Regions from separate parts of the Shewanella sp. NFH-SH190041 genome, predicted to be linked through region 3. Evidence: predicted binding sites of a transcription regulator. Region 3 holds the regulator's gene; each other region holds the start of a gene.
What was found. Region 3 encodes ArgR, which controls arginine synthesis, uptake and breakdown. Its sites were predicted from a motif close to ANTGAATANNTATTCANT; they were not measured.
Positions count from the first base shown of each region.

Region 1: the regulator ArgR is predicted to act here: its motif matches at 1,506-1,523, upstream of argA (amino-acid N-acetyltransferase).
Region 2: the regulator ArgR is predicted to act here: its motif matches at 1,665-1,682, upstream of NFHSH190041_RS14840 (OadG family transporter subunit).
Region 4: the regulator ArgR is predicted to act here: its motif matches at 1,672-1,689, upstream of gltB (glutamate synthase large subunit).

Region 1 is NZ_AP026070.1:4,150,000-4,154,629, forward strand. It holds gene NFHSH190041_RS18480 (hypothetical protein) at 1-32, opposite strand, end outside; gene argA (amino-acid N-acetyltransferase) at 129-1,451, opposite strand; gene rpmG (50S ribosomal protein L33) at 1,686-1,859, opposite strand; gene rpmB (50S ribosomal protein L28) at 1,866-2,102, opposite strand; gene radC (RadC family protein) at 2,224-2,901, opposite strand; gene coaBC (bifunctional phosphopantothenoylcysteine decarboxylase/phosphopantothenate--cysteine ligase CoaBC) at 3,122-4,309, shown strand; gene dut (dUTP diphosphatase) at 4,315-4,630, shown strand, end outside.
Region 2 is NZ_AP026070.1:3,336,912-3,341,541, reverse strand. It holds tRNA gene NFHSH190041_RS14885 (tRNA-Ser) at 328-419, shown strand; tRNA gene NFHSH190041_RS14880 (tRNA-Arg) at 440-516, shown strand; tRNA gene NFHSH190041_RS14875 (tRNA-Arg) at 543-619, shown strand; tRNA gene NFHSH190041_RS14870 (tRNA-Arg) at 674-750, shown strand; tRNA gene NFHSH190041_RS14865 (tRNA-Arg) at 780-856, shown strand; tRNA gene NFHSH190041_RS14860 (tRNA-Arg) at 878-954, shown strand; tRNA gene NFHSH190041_RS14855 (tRNA-Ser) at 964-1,055, shown strand; tRNA gene NFHSH190041_RS14850 (tRNA-Arg) at 1,070-1,146, shown strand; tRNA gene NFHSH190041_RS14845 (tRNA-Arg) at 1,170-1,246, shown strand; gene NFHSH190041_RS14840 (OadG family transporter subunit) at 1,753-1,989, shown strand; gene oadA (sodium-extruding oxaloacetate decarboxylase subunit alpha) at 2,022-3,836, shown strand; gene NFHSH190041_RS14830 (sodium ion-translocating decarboxylase subunit beta) at 3,846-4,630, shown strand, end outside.
Region 3 is NZ_AP026070.1:1,096,856-1,101,485, forward strand. It holds gene NFHSH190041_RS04855 (ABC transporter ATP-binding protein) at 1-541, shown strand, start outside; gene NFHSH190041_RS04860 (Dyp-type peroxidase) at 691-1,626, shown strand; gene argR (transcriptional regulator ArgR) at 1,697-2,167, opposite strand; gene mdh (malate dehydrogenase) at 2,464-3,399, shown strand; gene NFHSH190041_RS04875 (SDR family NAD(P)-dependent oxidoreductase) at 3,523-4,308, opposite strand; gene folX (dihydroneopterin triphosphate 2'-epimerase) at 4,439-4,630, shown strand, end outside.
Region 4 is NZ_AP026070.1:1,239,099-1,243,728, reverse strand. It holds gene NFHSH190041_RS05465 (Hpt domain-containing protein) at 1-292, opposite strand, end outside; gene NFHSH190041_RS05460 (TIGR01212 family radical SAM protein) at 565-1,557, opposite strand; gene gltB (glutamate synthase large subunit) at 1,971-4,630, shown strand, end outside.

The DNA.
Region 1 (4,630 bases), 1.3 Mb from region 3:
AATGCCACTAAGTCAAAGATATGAGTATGCATAATCCCTCCCAAGGCGCTCGTTATGGGGATCAAGCTTAGGCCAAGCTGAGGAAACATGCGGCCTGAAACAGCGCATATTTCAGGCCAATATCAGACTTATATTAGTGTGAGAGCAAAAATTTTAGAGCGGCGTTGCAAGTTATATAACTGCTTTTTTTTCACCGGTAAGGCATCAATGTCCACCGGCTCGAACCCTTGTTCTAAAAACCAATGAATACTGCGGGTTGTCAGGGCAAATAATCTGTCATAGCCCCGCGCTTTGGCCTGACTAATAATATTATGTAACAGTGCCTGACCACGGTCTTGATCCCGATAATCTGGATGCACTACCAAACAGGCAAATTCTCCGGCATTATCTTCCTCAAAGGGATACAGCGCTGCACAACCAATAATCAAATTGTCACGCTCTATCACCATAAACTGCTCAATTTCCATCTCCAACTGCTCACGGGAGCGGCGCACCAACACTCCTTGCTCCTCCAGCGGCTGGATCAGCTCTAATACCCCGCCGATATCGGCAATGGTGGCACGGCGCAACTGCTCCGCGCTTTCAGTGACGATTTGAGTACCGATACCTTCTCGCGTAAAGAGTTCTTGTAGCAGAGCACCATCTTCTTGGTAGCTGATAAGATGACAGCGGGCCACACCACGACGACATGCTTCAATGCTGCCGCTAATAAATGCTCGGGTTGCCTGACAAACAGGATGGGGAGGGCAATCAAGATACGCTTGCGCAGTGGCGGGCATTAACTCACTGATTAAGTTAGCATCGCCATCCAGTAGGCCTTTTCGGCAGCTAAAGCCAATCATTTTATCGGCCTGTAAGCGCACGGCCACCTGAGTGGCAACCTCTTCCGCGGTGAGATTAAAACTCTCCCCAGTCACAGAGGCCGCTACCGGCCCCAACAAAACAATACAGCCTTGGTCCAACTGCTGCGTCAAACCATTAATATCAATCCGCCGTACCTTACCCGACAGGCAATAATCCACGCCATCATCAACGCCCAATGGCTGGGCAATGACAAAATTCCCGCTGACCACATTGATCTGGGCCCCCTGCATTGGGGTATTAGACAGGCTCATTGATAAACGAGCGGTTATATCAAACTGTAGCGCCCCGCTGATTTGATGCACTACTCGTAATGCTGACTCATCGGTAATCCGTACGCCATTATGAAACCCGACAGACAATCCCCGCCGATACAGTTCAGTATCAATCTGGGGGCGAGCCCCATGCACGAGTACCAAACGGATCCCTAGGCTATGTAATAGGGCAACGTCATTGATAATGGCGCGATATTGCCCCTCTTCAATGGCTTCACCACCCAGCATAATGACAAAGGTTTTCCCCCGGTGCGCATTCACATAAGGTACTGAATGCCGAAAACTATCCAATAACTGTGTTGTTCCAGCTAACACATGCCACCTCTCACATATCCCTAACGGCGTAAATCAGACGAATTTTGCCATATTAATGCATTAAAATTCACTTTTACAGCATTTATTTTCACGACATACACAAACAAAAAAACAGAATTGCAATGGGAGCAAAAGACAGAAATCAGAGGAAAGGCGCGTGATTGGCGGGTAAAAAAAAGCCCCTCAGAGAGGGGCTTTTCAAGAAACCGTTTCCGCAGTGCGGAACGCAATCAATTACTTGATCTTAGCTTCTTTGTAGATAACATGCTGACGGATCACAGGATCAAACTTTTTGATCTCCATCTTTTCTGGCATGTTACGCTTGTTCTTTTCAGTAGTGTAGAAGTGACCAGTCTTAGCGCTTGAAACTAATTTGATCTTCTCGCGATTACCTTTAGCTTTAGCCATGATCTATTACACCTTCTCGCCACGGGCACGAAGTTCAGCAACAACAACTTCGATACCTTTCTTATCGATGATACGCATACCTTTGGTAGAAACGCGCAGCTGTACGAAACGCTTTTCAGTTTCTAACCAAAAACGGTGATTTTGCAGGTTAGGCAGAAAACGACGACGGGTCGCGTTTTTTGCGTGCGAACGGTTGTTACCAACCATAGGCTTCTTGCCAGTTACTTGGCATACTCTTGACATGTCAATCTTCTCCAAAAAACAATTTTAACGCTCGAGCATTAATGTGCCTCGTATGGCCGTCGCCCGAGGCACACGAAGGGCGCATTTTATACAGGATTGCCGAGGAAAGATCAAGCGGTGGTTAAACAATCCACCCCCTTTCCGCAAAGGAAACAATCTCGCGATCCCCTACTACCATGTGATCCAGCAAGGATACATCTATGGTTGCTAACGCATTTTTCAATCGCTCAGTAATTCGCCGGTCAGCCTGACTTGGCTCTGCGATGCCAGACGGATGATTATGACAAACAATGACCGCCGCAGCCTGTTTTTCCAGCACCAGTGCTACCACATCACGGGGATAGACTGACGCTGAATCAATAGTGCCCCGGAATAATTCAACAAATTGAATTACCCTGTGCTGGCTGTCCAACAGCAGGATGGCAAACACCTCGTAGGGTCTGTCAGCCAGCTGCGTCATCAAATAATCCCGGGTTAAGCCGGGGTTGGTCAAAACCTGCCCTCGATGCAGGTTTTCACGGGCAATTCGGCGCGCAATTTCTGCGGCCGCCTGAAGCTGCGCGTATTTTACCGATCCCACGCCCCGAAGTCGACACACCTTAGCCCTAGAAGCACAAAACAATGATCTTAGGCCGCCAAATTCCAGCAATAGCTGGCGTCCCATGGCAACGGCGCTCTGTCCAGCTGTACCATTTCTGAGCAAAACGGCGAGTAATTCAGCATCTGATAGCTGCCCGGCCCCGCCTTGCAATAATTTTTCCCGTGGGCCTTCCCCTTCTGGCCAATGTTTTATGGTCATTTTCCCTGCCTATTTCAGCCCGATGACTTCAGCAAGTATGGTGTAAATTTATCCATTGACCGCCATGGTGGTATTTATCTGCCCATTATGAGTCATCACCTCCTCTCCTAAGATGTGCCGCAAATGGCAAAAGCGGGAAAAAACTGCCGGGGTGATATCAACAGCGCGGCGGGCTTTATGTTAAGGTTAGCGCCATTATCCCGTGCGTCGGAAAACAACCGTGAGCCTGAAAAATAAAAACATTCTGTTGGGCATTGGCGGCGGCATTGCCGCTTATAAAAGTGCCGATTTAGTGCGCCGCTTAAAAGAGCGCGGTGCCCAAGTACGGGTAGTGATGACCCAAAGTGCCATGGAGTTTATCGCCCCGCTGACACTGCAGGCCCTCAGCGGCCACCCTGTGGCTTCAGATTTGCTTGATCCCGCCGCCGAAGCGGCAATGGGCCATATTGAACTGGCGCGTTGGGCTGATTTGTTTGTTATCGCCCCCGCAACAGCCAATATCATTGCCCGCATGCAAGCGGGGATGGCGGATGAACTGCTGACCACCTGCGCCCTTGCAACAGCAGCCCCTGTGGTGATCTGTCCGGCCATGAACCAGCAGATGTACCAACACGCCGCAACTCAGCACAATCTGCAATCACTACAAAGCCGTGGCACCCATATTTGGGGACCAGATAGCGGCAGTCAGGCCTGTGGCGAAGTTGGCCCTGGCCGTATGCTAGAGCCGCTGGATATTGCCAAGCGCTGTGAAGGCTTTTTCGCGGAGAAACTGCTGGCGGGGCAAAAACTGTTGCTCACTGCCGGGCCAACCCGAGAAGCGATTGACCCGGTTCGTTATATTTCTAATCACAGCTCAGGTAAGATGGGCTTTGCGCTGGCGCAAAAAGCAGCAGAAATGGGAGCTGAAGTCACCCTCGTTGCGGGGCCGGTAAATTTGCCTACACCCGCAGGCGTTCGGCGGATAAATGTGCAGTCAGCACAACAGATGCTTGATGCGGTGATGCAAGCAGTCGCAGAGCAGGATATCTTTATTGCCTGCGCTGCTGTGGCAGACTACCGTATTGCACAAGTCGCCGAGGCCAAAATTAAGAAATCAGCGGAAACCATGCAACTTGCGCTGGTACGCAATCCTGATATCTTAGCCACGGTCGCCGCGCTGCAACATAAGCCATTTACCGTAGGATTTGCCGCCGAAACCCACGACGTTGAACACTACGCCACAGATAAACTGCAGCGTAAAAAGTTGGATATGATCGCCGCCAATGATGTTTCAATTGCCGGACAGGGATTTAATGCTGACAGCAATGCCCTGAAAGTCATTTGGCCCAACGGCAGCCAAGATCTACCAGCCACCGATAAGCATACACTCGCCGGGCAATTGCTCGGTTTGATAGCCCAAGTCAAATAAGCAACATGAAAACACCTATTGAACTAAAGATTCTTGACTCGCGCATTGGCGCACAATTCCCACTGCCAGCTTATGCCACACCAGGCAGTGCCGGTATGGATCTACGCGCCATGCTGGATACTACATTGACCATCGAGCCGGGTGAGACCAAATTGATCCCGACCGGTATCGCAATTCATGTTGCCGACCCATCTTTGGCTGCAGTTATTTTGCCTCGCTCTGGTCTAGGTCATAAACACGGTATTGTTTTGGGTAACCTGGTTGGTCTGATCGACTCTGACTACCAAGGACCACTGATGGTCTCTTGCTGGAACCGCAGCA
Region 2 (4,630 bases), 2.1 Mb from region 3:
CTATTTACTGATAGCTAACTTCGTTTTGATTCATAAGTTTTTTGGAATTGGGTGTATAAAGTCGCATAAATGTGATTAAATAGCAGGCAATTGCCATTTATCGACAGTAAAATAACCTTACTGACCAAAAGGTACTTTGTACTTTTGACTCATTGCACCTGATGCAATTATTGGAATAGCATCAATAATTGTTCACTTATGATGCAGTTGGGACAAGGGTTTGCTGGAAATTACGACGATCTGATTAAAATCAGTTCAAACGAATTTTGTTTCCTAAAAAGCGTTTGACTTATTTTCTTCAAACAGTAATATGTGCGCCAAGAAAACGGAGAGGTGGCCGAGTGGCCGAAGGCGCTCCCCTGCTAAGGGAGTATGGGCTTTATCTCCCATCGAGGGTTCGAATCCCTCCTTCTCCGCCATTTTCTTGCTTAAATAGATTGCGCGTGTAGCTCAGCTGGATAGAGTACCTGGCTACGAACCAGGCGGTCAGAGGTTCGAATCCTCTCACGCGCACCATTTATTTATGCAGTACGATACGATTGGCGCGTGTAGCTCAGCTGGATAGAGTACCTGGCTACGAACCAGGCGGTCAGAGGTTCGAATCCTCTCACGCGCACCATCTTGCAGTAACGCATTTCGCATTATCGCTTTTCTCAGTATCGACTTTTATATTGCGCGTGTAGCTCAGCTGGATAGAGTACCTGGCTACGAACCAGGCGGTCAGAGGTTCGAATCCTCTCACGCGCACCATAAAAACTGCAACAGATTATTTTTTGATTGCGCGTGTAGCTCAGCTGGATAGAGTACCTGGCTACGAACCAGGCGGTCAGAGGTTCGAATCCTCTCACGCGCACCATCAAAAAAACGACAGAATTTTGCGCGTGTAGCTCAGCTGGATAGAGTACCTGGCTACGAACCAGGCGGTCAGAGGTTCGAATCCTCTCACGCGCACCATTTTACGTCGGAGAGGTGGCCGAGTGGCCGAAGGCGCTCCCCTGCTAAGGGAGTATGGGCTTTATCTCCCATCGAGGGTTCGAATCCCTCCTTCTCCGCCATTTATTTCAACGATGCGCGTGTAGCTCAGCTGGATAGAGTACCTGGCTACGAACCAGGCGGTCAGAGGTTCGAATCCTCTCACGCGCACCATGTTGATTTAAATGCCTTATTCTGCGCGTGTAGCTCAGCTGGATAGAGTACCTGGCTACGAACCAGGCGGTCAGAGGTTCGAATCCTCTCACGCGCACCATAATAAAGAGATACCCCGAACACTGTTCGGGGTATTTTTTTGTCTGCTGAAAACGAATCGTGTTTTTACTGACGAAAGCCCCCCTTTCTATGACATTTTTATTCCTTTATTTTGCTTATTTTCAATTTTAACCTACTGCATTTGCGCGATGTATGTATTAGCGCTTACTGATGCATAATTAGTCACTACAGATAAATATTACTTAAAGCAATTTACATATAACTAAATATTGCATACCAATATTACTGGTTGGCATAGTTAACTAATATCAGTAGGTTGTCATTTTAAAATATGAAATATTTAAATTTAAGTCGTTTTTGTTGGCTTTTATTTGGTACTGTGGGCTGGTAATTTAGCTTTTTGGTATAACCAATTTACAGTTTTGCATGGGGTTGGTATAGATACGCAATAATGCCAATTTGCATAAATATTAATTGTTAGTAAAGGCGCTGGGCGGTTGACGACCGACATACTCCCCTTTGCCCATGGATGATGAAGAGGACAATATGGCCCAGATAACTGAAGCGTTCGCCTTGGCGTTACAAGTCATGGCAATGGGTATGCTACTGGTCTTTTTATTTCTCAGCCTGTTGATTGCGGGCATCAAAATCGTTGCGACTCGATATGCACCTGGTATTTCCTCTGTACCGGTCCAGTCTAGTGATATGCCTCATACGAAAATAGATAAGAAAAAATTGGCTGCGATCACTGCAGCTATCCACCTGTACCGTACTAAAAACTGAATCTGACACAGATTTTTATAAGGATCATTACCATGAGCCGTGCATTAGCCCTGACCGATGTGGTGTTACGAGATGCCCATCAATCAATTCTGGCCACCCGATTACGTATTGAAGATATGTTGCCTATTGCGCAGCAATTAGATCGGGTCGGTTTTTGGTCACTGGAGTCATGGGGTGGTGCAACCTTTGATGCTTGTATCCGTTATCTTGGTGAAGACCCTTGGGAGCGTATCCGCTTACTAAAACAGGCCATGCCCAATACGCCACAGCAGATGTTATTACGGGGGCAGAATTTACTGGGTTATCGGCATTATGCCGACGATGTGGTGAATCGTTTTGTCACCCGGGCAAAAGACAATGGTGTGGATGTTTTTCGTATCTTTGATGCTATGAATGATGTGCGCAATCTGCGAACCGCAATTGATGCGGTAAAACGGGTAGATGGCCATGCTCAAGGCACCATTAGCTATACCACCAGTCCAGTTCATACACTGGATACTTGGATATCGATGGCAAAACAGCTGGAAGATTATGGCTGCCAGTCATTATGTATTAAAGATATGGCCGGGCTACTCAAGCCAATGGAGGCCTTTGAGTTAATTTCCACATTGAAGCAGCAGACTGATTTAGTGATTGCGATGCAGTGCCATGCTACCACTGGGTTAAGTACTGCAACTTACCAAAAAGCCATTGAAGCCGGTATTGATGTATTGGATACCGCCATTTCATCAATGAGTCAGACCTATGGGCACAGTGCGACAGAAACACTGGTTGCCATGGTTGAGGGCACGGAACGTGATACTGGCTATGACATGGTGTTGCTAGAAGAGATCGCGGCCTATTTCCGGGAAGTGCGCAAGAAATATGCGCAGTTTGAAGGCTCGCTCAAGGGCATTGACTCTCGTATTTTGCGTGCTCAGGTGCCCGGCGGGATGCTGACGAACATGGAAAATCAGCTAAAGGAGCAGGGCGCTGCTGATAAGCTTGATTTAGTGTTGGAAGAGATCCCGCGGGTAAGGGAGGATTTGGGTTATTTACCATTAGTGACGCCTACCTCGCAGATTGTCGGTACTCAGGCGGTACTGAATGTGCTGACGGGGGAGCGCTACAAATCCATGACAAAAGAGACTGAAGGGGTGCTGCGGGGGGAATATGGTGCAACACCCGCGCCGGTGGATAAAGCCTTACAAGCCCGAGTCTTACAGGGTGAGCCAGCGCTCACATGCCGCCCAGCAGATCGACTCGCGCCTGAATTTGACCGCTTAAAATCCGAATTGGTAGAGAAAGCGGCGACCGCCAATTTGGCATTAGCCTCAGCCGCGCAGTTAGATGACGATGTGTTGACCTATGCGCTGTTTCCGCAAATCGGTTGGCAGTTCTTGTGTAATCGAGGCAACGCCGACGCATTTGAACCGGCTCCGGGCAGTGTGACGGCTGCATCGCCTCAAACGCAGGTTCAGTCACCGCCTCAGCCCCAAGCTAAGTCAAATAGCACTTCTGCAGCAGAAACCTATACCGTTAACGTACAGGGCGAAACCTTTGTTGTGCAGGTTTCCGCTGGTGGTGATATCACTCAGGTGCAACCGGCTGTGGCGCCTCAGCCGAATGAACCTGTGATGTCGTCCTTAGCGTCTGCCACGGAAATGACAGCACCACTGTCTGGCAATATTTTTAAAGTGGCAGTGAGTCAGGGTGACAGCGTTAAAGCCGGCGATGTGGTGATTATTCTGGAAGCAATGAAAATGGAAACCGAAATCCGCGCCATTGTTGATGGTGTCATTGCCGGGTTATTTGTTAAGGAAGGTGACTCCGTCAGCGTCGGCGCTCGCCTGTTGGCATTGGGCTAGGGGCGAAGCATGGAAGGTTTAATGGCGTTTTGGCAGGAAACGGGGATTGCTCATTTTACCCTGCCGCAGGCAATCATGATGTCCGTGGGGATCGGGCTGCTTTATCTGGCTATCGCAAAAAAGTTTGAACCCTTGCTACTCCTACCTATCGGCTTTGGCGCTATCTTAGCGAATATTCCCAATGGCGGATTTACTGAACCGGGAGGATTACTGTATTACCTCTATGCGGTTGGTATTGAGACTGGAATTTTCCCGCTACTGATTTTTATGGGAGTGGGGGCCATGACAGATTTTGGTGCCTTGATTGCTAATCCTCGCACCCTACTGTTAGGTGCCGCCGCGCAGTTCGGTATTTTTGCTACCTTGCTTGGGGCGATAGGACTGAATCTGGTGCCTGGGTTTGAGTTTTCCCTGCAGGATGCTGCTGCAATTGCCATTATCGGCGGGGCTGATGGTCCAACGGCAATTTTCCTCGCATCCAAACTGGCGCCGGAACTCTTAGGCGCGATTGCGGTAGCAGCTTACTCCTATATGGCACTGGTTCCTATTATTCAGCCGCCAATTATGCGGGCGCTGACCACGGCATCTGAGCGTGCAATTAAAATGGAGCAACTGCGGGATGTCAGTAAACAAGAGAAAATTATTTTCCCCTTAATGGTACTGGGGTTAACAGTGCTGTTTTTGCCAGCCGCCTCCCCTTTGGTGGGTATGTTTTGCTTGGGTAACTTAATGCGAGAGGCTGGCGTGGTTGACCGTTTGTCACAGACTGCCCAGAATGAGCTAATCAATATCGT
Region 3 (4,630 bases):
TTCCAACATTGATGCTCAGGTGCGCACTGAGCTGATCCAGGAACTGCGTGAGATCCTGATCCGTCGTGGTATTACGGCGGTGTTTGTGACCCATAGCAAGGATGAAGCCTTTGTATTTGCCGATAAGTTGGCGCTGTTTAAAGACGGACGCATTGTGCAGCAGGGCAGTGCGGAGAACTTATATTGGCAACCTGCAGAAAAATATGTCGCAGACTTCTTGGGGAGTGGAAATTATATGCCGGTTCAGGTGCGGGATAGTTTCCACGTTGATACTCCGCTAGGCCCTTTGGTGAGCACCAGTGCCTTACCCCATCCGGCCGCATACAGTGGTGAGCTTTTGCTGCGGCCTCAGCAACTAAAGTTGGAGCCGTCTGAGCAGGGCGTTGGCGTGATCCGGCAAAGGCGCTTTCTTGGGAACGTGTGCCACTATCAAGTTGAGATTGATGCACTCTTGTTGGAAGTGCGTAGCCAATTAACCCAATTGTTGCCAGGGCAGAAAGTGATGTTACGCACCGATGCTCATCCCTTAGTGATTTTTTGACAGGAATATGCCGTGTTGTAACTTGATTTTGCTAACCTGTGGATATGTATCACACTTTTTCATCTTAATGTGCTGTCTGTTTCAATATTGCGGTAAAGTTGCCTCTTAATGTTACTGAAGATAATGTAATGCACAAAGGTGAGACAAAAATGGAAAATCAGGTTATGTCACGGGAACAGCTAGGAATTTGCGCCGAAGGAAATTTGCACAGTGTTTACCTGATGTTGAATGCCAATGATGGGGTAGAACAGCAGCTTCGACCCAGTATCGCCAATATTGCTCATTATATTCATGAATTAACGGATCAGTATGCTGACTGTGCCTTTAATGGTTTTGTTGCCGTAGGTGCGAATTACTGGGATACGCTGTATCCGGCGTCTCGTCCGGCAAAGCTGAAGCCCTTTCCGGCAATGGAAGCCGGTAACCGTGATGCACCTGCACTGGAGCACGATCTGTTTGTCCATCTGCGGGCAGATCGATTAGATGTGCTGCACCTGGTAGCTAGTGATGTTTGCTGCATGTTGGAAGATTTAACTGAGCTGGTGGATGAAGAGCGGGGATTCCGCTTTATGGATAGCCGGGATTTAACCGGCTTTGTGGATGGCACGGAAAACCCTAAAGGGCTGCAGCGTCAGGCGGTTGCTTTAGTCGGGGATGAGGATAATGCCTTTGCCGGTGGCAGTTATATTCATGTACAGAAATATGCTCATAACCTGACAAAATGGCAGCGTCTAGCTGTAAAAAAACAAGAAGATATTATTGGGCGTACTAAGCAGGATAATATTGAATATGCCTCTGAAGATAAGCCATTAACCAGTCATATAAAGCGGGTGAACCTGAAAGATGAGCAGGGGAACGCAATGGAGATTTTGCGTCAGAGCATGCCTTATGGCTCAGTTAAGCAACAGGGGTTGATGTTTATTGCAACTTGTCGGACACCAGAGCATTTTGAAAAAATGCTGCAATCTATGGTTCATGGCGATGGGGAAGGAAACCATGATCATCTGATGCACTTTACCAAAGCGATGACCGGCTCATCCTTTTTTGCACCATCGTTAGATTATCTGCTCAAATACGCGGAATAATGTTTCTTTAGATGATAAAAAACGCCCCAAACGGCTTATCAGTTTGGGGCGTTTTGCTATTTGTTGCGAATTAATCATTGTAGTTAAACAGATTTTTTACGGTTTCTAATGTGTCTTCAATATCATCAATATTAGACGGACAGATGAAAATTGTATCATCACCGGCAATGGTGCCTAAAATGCCTTCCGGTTTACCAATAGAGTCTAATAGGCGGGCAATTAATTGTGCGGCTCCTGGACTGGTTCTAACCACAATCATGGTTTGGTTATGGTCAACGTCAATAACCAAATTTTTGACCGGACTGCTTGCTGTGGGAACGCCTAGCTCGGCGGGCAGGCAATAAACCATTTCCTGTTTGGCATTGCGGGTACGCACTGCGCCAAACTTGCTCAGCATGCGGGAAACTTTTGATTGGTTAATATTGCTGAACCCTTCTGCCTGTAGAGCATTGACGATCTCGCTTTGAGAGCCAAATCGCTCCTCTTTTAGCAGGGCTTTAAATACTTTGATGAGTTCATCTTGGTTTTTGCTACTGGCCATAACTGTCTTTTTGTTATTCATATAAACAGATTTATTGTGAATATTTTCAGCAATAGTGTCAATGTGATAGCAGTTACAGTGAATAAAAATTCATTCTAAATATAGCTGATCATTTAGTTCTCCGGATGTTAGAGAATATAGATAAATTTTTGTGTTAATAAAAATTAAAAATACAGGGTGTTTGGTGAAAAATTGGTGTGTTTGATTGAAATTTTTGTGTTGCTGCAGTAATGTCAGCGTCAGGAAATTAGATGTATATCACATATATCAATAATGGAATATAGACGGAGATAACGATGAAAGTTGCTGTTCTAGGTGCTGCTGGTGGTATTGGTCAGGCGTTGGCATTGTTGTTGAAAGCCCAATTGCCTGCTGGCTCACAGTTATCGCTCTATGATATCGCGCCCGTGACTCCAGGAGTGGCGGTGGATTTGAGCCATATTCCGACTAACGTTGAGGTGAAAGGATTTGCCGGGGAAGACCCAAGCTCTGCTTTGGATGGGGCTGATATTGTGCTGATTTCAGCCGGTGTCGCCAGAAAGCCGGGGATGGATCGTAGTGATCTGTTCAATATTAATGCTGGGATTGTTCGTAACTTGATTGAAAAAGTTGCCAAAGTTTGCCCTAAGGCACTGATTGGTGTTATCACTAACCCGGTGAATACAACCGTTGCGATTGCAGCTGAAGTGTTGAAGCAGGCTGGTGTTTACGATCCTAAGCGTTTATTTGGTGTCACGACTCTGGATGTTATCCGCTCAGAAACCTTTATTGCGCAGGCCAAAGGGTTGAAAGTAGAGGATGTACAGGTCAATGTGATCGGCGGTCACAGTGGCGTGACAATTTTGCCACTGCTGTCTCAGGTTAACGGCGTGACTTTCACTGATGATGAAATTGCGGCGTTGACTCACAGGATCCAAAATGCGGGCACAGAAGTGGTTGAAGCAAAAGCCGGTGGTGGGTCAGCTACCTTGTCTATGGGGCAGGCGGCATTCCGATTCTGTATGTCTTTAGTTCGTGGCTTGCAGGGGCAGACTAATGTGGTTGAATGCGCCTATGTCGATGGTGGCAGTGAGCATGCTCAATTCTTTGCTCAACCTGTGTTGCTGGGGCGAAATGGGGTTGAAAAAGTGCTGCCCTATAGGGCATTGAGTGAGTTTGAAACCCAGGCCAGAGATAGCATGTTAGATACCTTAACAGGAGATATCCAATTAGGCACTGACTTCATGAAATAGTGTCAAGTACAGTGACGATTTCAGCCTATTGTTAAGAACATAAAGGCTGATGTAAGGGGCACAAGGTTAAGGAAAAGCGAAGATGCTTGTCATATTCGCTTTTTTCTTGTCTGGGATTGAAGGTTACCAAGGTATCGATTCTCCCTGCCAGTCTAAAAAAGGGAGAGGAGCGTCAGTTAAGGGACTATGGTGCAGGGGGGCGAGGAATTGACAAAGATGTTGAGCCGTTTGCGCAGTTGTGCGTAATTGCTGCGAGACAATATTGTGCTGAAACGGTTTAGATAATTTGGTATCTACCGTGCCAGGATGGTAGGCCAGCATTCTGAGCCCAGGCCAGTGATGAGCGTATTCGATGGCGGCCGTTTTTATTAGCATATTTAAAGCCGCTTTACTGGCTCGATAGCTATACCAACCACCTAGGTGGTTATCAGTAATACTACCAACTCTGGCGGTTAAAATGGCAATAGCAGCACGTGGGGTAAGAAGCCATGGCAGCTGTTGCAGGCACAGCGCCGGTATCACGCTATTGGCATAAAAAAGCTTGTTCAGATTGTCGGCGGATAAGTGCTCCAATCGTTTTTCTGCCATTGTATCTTGGCCTTGGAGTATGCCAGTACAGATGATGGCGCGATCAAATAAGCCATGTGTTTGGCATTGCTGCAAAGCAGTCGCAAGTTCAGAGGCTTGCCAGTTACATTTGATACTGTGTATTCGACGATTAAGGGCGAGCGGTTGGGGCAAAGGTGTGTGACTTAGGGTGGTAATGTTGATATTGGGATATTGCAGATATTGTTGGCAAAGTGCCTGACCAATTCCCCCGGCTGCACCGATAATCAACACTTGGTTTAGCTTTGTATTAGGCGATGCTAAGTGGTTGTCTGTAGAGTGGTTATATGTCACATTTGCCATGAGTATTCCCTGAGCCTTGTTGCTTTAATAGCAATACGTGAGCAGACGGTCACAGGGATCGGTTTGAAAGCTGTGCAGATTGACTGGCATTACAGGGATAAGTATTCATCAGCGTTACAGGGGAGCAAATATGCTATTTAGTCAAGCCATTATTAATGTTACGAATCTACGGCTGAGAACATATATTGGTTTTAATCCGGAGGAGCAGCGTAAGCAGCAGGATGTGGTCATTAATATGGAAATACATTATCCGGCGGTCAAATCGTTTGCTTCTGATGATGTGGCGGATGCGTTGAATTACAAAGTCATTACCAAAAAAGTG
Region 4 (4,630 bases), 140 kb from region 3:
AGCGCCCATGCATCTCTTGCCAATCAGAAGCTTCGCCATGCTGCAATAACTGAGCATGCTGCTGGATCCGTTTTAGCCCCACAGAGCCTGCCGCACCTTTAAATTTATGTGCCTCTGCGCACAAGGTATCTTTTTCCCCTGCAGCATCTGCCTTAACCAAATTAGCAACATATTCCGGCATCAACTGTTCAAATAACACTACACTTTTAAGCAAGGTACCGGCACCGATAGCACTGCAGTATTGCTCCAAGGTGTTCAGATCGAGAATATTGTCCAGTTTAGTTGTTGCCATTGATGGCCCCCTCAAATACGGTAAATCAGCCAATGCACTTATCTGAATAAAAACCGTAAGTTAGGAATATATCCCTCACATAAACATCAGACGGCTTATTCAGATATCACAATAAAAAACAGATAGTCGATGAATACCGCTCATCATACCGACTAAACGCTGCTGCGCAACTGGTTACAACCCTACTCAGACAAACTTAATAAAACTTAACACTTTAATAACTTTTACTGTTGGGATTTTTTACTCATATAGCCATAGGCAGATGCAGTTGTTTATTTCTGCGAACAAATCTCACTATCAAGGTTGCAATCCGTTATAAATGGCCGCGCCGTATGACACCCCTGCCCCCCAAACTGGCGCAAATTATCCACAATCGCCACCAGCCCATTCCAACGAAACTGGCACCAATCCGGCCCCAGCAACATAGGTTTTTTCGCATAGGCTGTTACGCGGTGGAGGATCACCTCTGCAGGAATGGTTCGAATCATCTCGCCAACACTGGTCGCATAATCCTCCAGCGTCAGTAGCGACATCCGCCCAGCCCGCAGAGCTTTTGCCATAGTACTGCCCTCTACCACATGAAGTGGATGAATTTTCAACCCGTCAACCCCAGCTTGCAGCACCTTATCTAACGTGTGCATATAATCGCTGTGCTCTTCACCTGGCAAGCCAAGAATAAGGTGAGTACAGACTTTCAACCCACGCCGCCTTGCACGGGTAACCGTATCTAAATAAACCGCAAAATCATGGCCACGATTAATGCGTTTCAAGGTTACATCATTAGCCGTCTGCAGTCCCAGTTCCAACCAAACATCCAACCCTTGCTGCTGATAATCCAGCAGTAAATCCAGCACAGTATCCGGAACACAATCAGGTCGGGTCCCTACACTTAACCCGACAATATCCGCGTCCATTATGGCTTCATCATAGCGTTGTTTCAGCAACTGATATTCATCATATGTACTGGTATACGCTTGAAAGTAAGCAATATATTTATCTGAAATTCCTTTAGCACTGCCGACTTTACGGGCACGTTTATCCTGCAAACTAGCCTTGCCTTGGGCTAACTGCTGTGAAATGGTCAAAGGTGAGCCCATCTCATGACTAAAAGAAGCCACATTGCAAAAAGTGCAACCACCGCGCCCTAGGGTGCCATCCCGGTTAGGACAGGTAAATTTGGCATCTATGGTCAGTTTCTTTACCCGAGCACCGTATTTAGCTTTGCACACGGCCCCGAATGTATTGACGTATTGATCTAGTCCCACAGCGACATCCCGCCAGACAGAAGAAAATGGGGGGTATTTTAAAAAATGCAGCGCAATACGTCATGGTCAACCTGCAAGTTTTACCTTTTTGTCACAAACATCACCAATACCACGATTGGGTAAAAATGCATATTTTATGACTTTATAAACAAAGTAAAATTATCATCATGAGTAATATAATCTATATTTATCATATAGATAAAATCAAAACCATTAGTAAAACCCAGCCAACAATCTATATAAAAAGTGAAAAAATATGACTTAATATCATTTTTAAATTGACGTTTTATTGAGCAATGGATAATTTGATGGGCTCGGACGCTAACGATAGCAAGCGTCAATAGGCTCCCTCAGGTGGTATCAAAGCATGGTCTCTGAACCATAGGGACGGGATTTTGTCAGGGAGGTGTCCAATGAGTCTGTATCATCCTAGTTTTGAACGGGATAACTGTGGGTTTGGCCTGATCGCCCAAATGGACGGTGAGCCCAGTCACCGCATTGTTCGTACCGCTATCCATGGTTTAGATCGAATGAAACACCGGGGCGGTATCGCAGCTGACGGTGAAACCGGTGATGGCTGTGGCCTACTGATGCAACTGCCAGTTAAATTTTTTACCGCCATTGCGGCAGAAAATGACTGGCATCTGAGCCGTAAATTTGCCGTTGGCATGTTATTTCTCAGCCAAGATGACACAAAAGCCGAACATGCCCAACAACTCTTGGCACAAGAACTGGAAAAAGAAACCCTCAGCATTGCAGGGTGGCGTAAAGTTCCTATCAATCCCGATGCCCTTGGGCCCATTGGCCGTCACACACTGCCCCGTATATACCAAGTACTGATCAACTCTCCGATTGGCTGGCGAGAAAAAGATTTAGAACGCCGCTTATATATGGCCAGACGTCGGCTGGAGCAGCAACTCACTGAAGATAAGGACTTTTATGTTGCCAGCCTATCCGGTCAGGTGATTGTCTATAAAGGCTTGATGATGCCTGCGACCCTGCCGACCTTTTATCTCGACTTAGCAGATATTCGTTTACAAAGTTCCATCTGTCTGTTTCACCAGCGTTTTTCGACGAATACTTCACCCAAATGGCCTTTAGCCCAACCATTTCGTTATCTAGCCCATAATGGCGAAATTAATACCATTACCGGCAACCGCCAATGGGCAAGAGCCAGAGCATACAAATTCAACTCCCCACTGTTGCCAGACCTGCAGCAGGCGGCTCCCTTTGTCAACGAAAGCGGCTCAGACTCATCTTCCTTGGACAATATGCTAGAAATGCTGTTATCTGGGGGCATGGATCTCTACCGAGCCATGCGACTATTGATCCCGCCAGCATGGCAAAGCAATCCAGAAATGGATGATGATCTTAAAGCCTTTTATGATTTTAACTCCATGCATATGGAACCTTGGGATGGCCCGGCGGGGATTGTGATGACCAATGGACGCCATGCCGCCTGCGCGGTGGACCGCAATGGGCTGCGCCCTTCCCGTTATGTCATCACTAAAGACAGGATCCTCACCCTCGCCTCAGAAATCGGCATCTGGGATTATGGCCCGGATGAAGTGATCGAAAAAGGCCGCGTTGGCCCAGGTGAATTACTGGTTCTCGATACCTTAGATGGTCGACTGTATCAGTCATTTGAAATTGATAATGATCTCAAGCGCCGTCATCCCTATAAGCAATGGATGGCTAAAAACTCTCAAACCCTCACGCCAGCAAGCCAGGTACCGTCAGCGCAGCACGGCAACAGTGAGTTCTCACCCCAAGCACTGCTGCAATTTCAAAAGCTGTTTGGTTATAGCCGTGAAGAACTGGAGCAAATCATTTGGGTATTAGCCAGTAAGGGAGAAGAGGCAACCGGCTCCATGGGAGATGACACGCCAATGGCAGTGTTATCTCGCCACACTCGCAGTTTGTATGATTATTTCCGGCAAAAGTTTGCCCAGGTCACCAACCCGGCCATCGATCCGCTGCGAGAAAAACATGTGATGTCACTCACCACCTGTATCGGTCGTGAGCAAAACCTGTTCAACGAAACCACAGGTAACGCCTACCGGGTCATGTTTGAATCCCCAGTGTTACTATTCAGTGATTTTAGTCAGTTGATGACACTGGATAAAACCAACTATCGCGCCGACACCCTACAACTCAGTTACCGACCTGATGAAGGGCTAGCCTGCGCCATTGCCCGCATCACCGATGAAGCGGAAAAACTGGCTCGTACCGGCACGACACTGCTGATCCTGTCTGACCGACTAATCACCGCTAACACCCAGTTAATCCCGGCCGCCATGGCCGTTGGCGCTGTCCAACAACGTCTGGTGGATAAGAGCCTACGCTGTGACACAAATATCATTGTTGAAACCGGCTCAGCCCGAGATCCACACCACTTTGCCGTATTACTGGGATTTGGTGCCACCGCTATCTATCCCTATCTGGTATATGAGTCCATCGCGGCACTGGCGCAGCAACAACAATTGAATGATACCCGCACATTGATGCTCAATTACCGTCAGGGGATTGATAAGGGACTACGCAAAATTATGTCCAAAATGGGCATCAGTACCGTCGGCTCGTATCGTTGCAGCCAACAATTTGAAGCAGTGGGACTGGCCGATGATGTGATTAAACTGTGCTTCAATGGGGTTATCAGCCGTATTCAAGGCGCCGGATTTACCCAACTGGCAGCGGATCAAGCCAAACTGCATCAGCAAGCCTTTGCCCCCCATAAACCGCTCCCCCAGGGCGGGTTACTAAAATATGTCGCTCGCGGTGAATACCACTGTTTTAATCCAGATGTAGTCAGCGAACTACAACAAGCATTGCGCCAACATGATTATCAGGCATACCGCCGCTTTGCTCAGCGAGTTGATCAGCGCCCCGTAGCCACACTGCGGGATTTATTAACGCTATCCCTCGCCGATACACCACTGCCGCTGGACAGTATTGAAGCGGCACAATCCCTTTATCCGCGTTTTGATACTGCCGCCATGAGTATCGGGGCATTAAGTCCAGAGGCCCATGAAGCACTGGCTATTGCCATGAATCGACTGGGTGGACGCTCCAA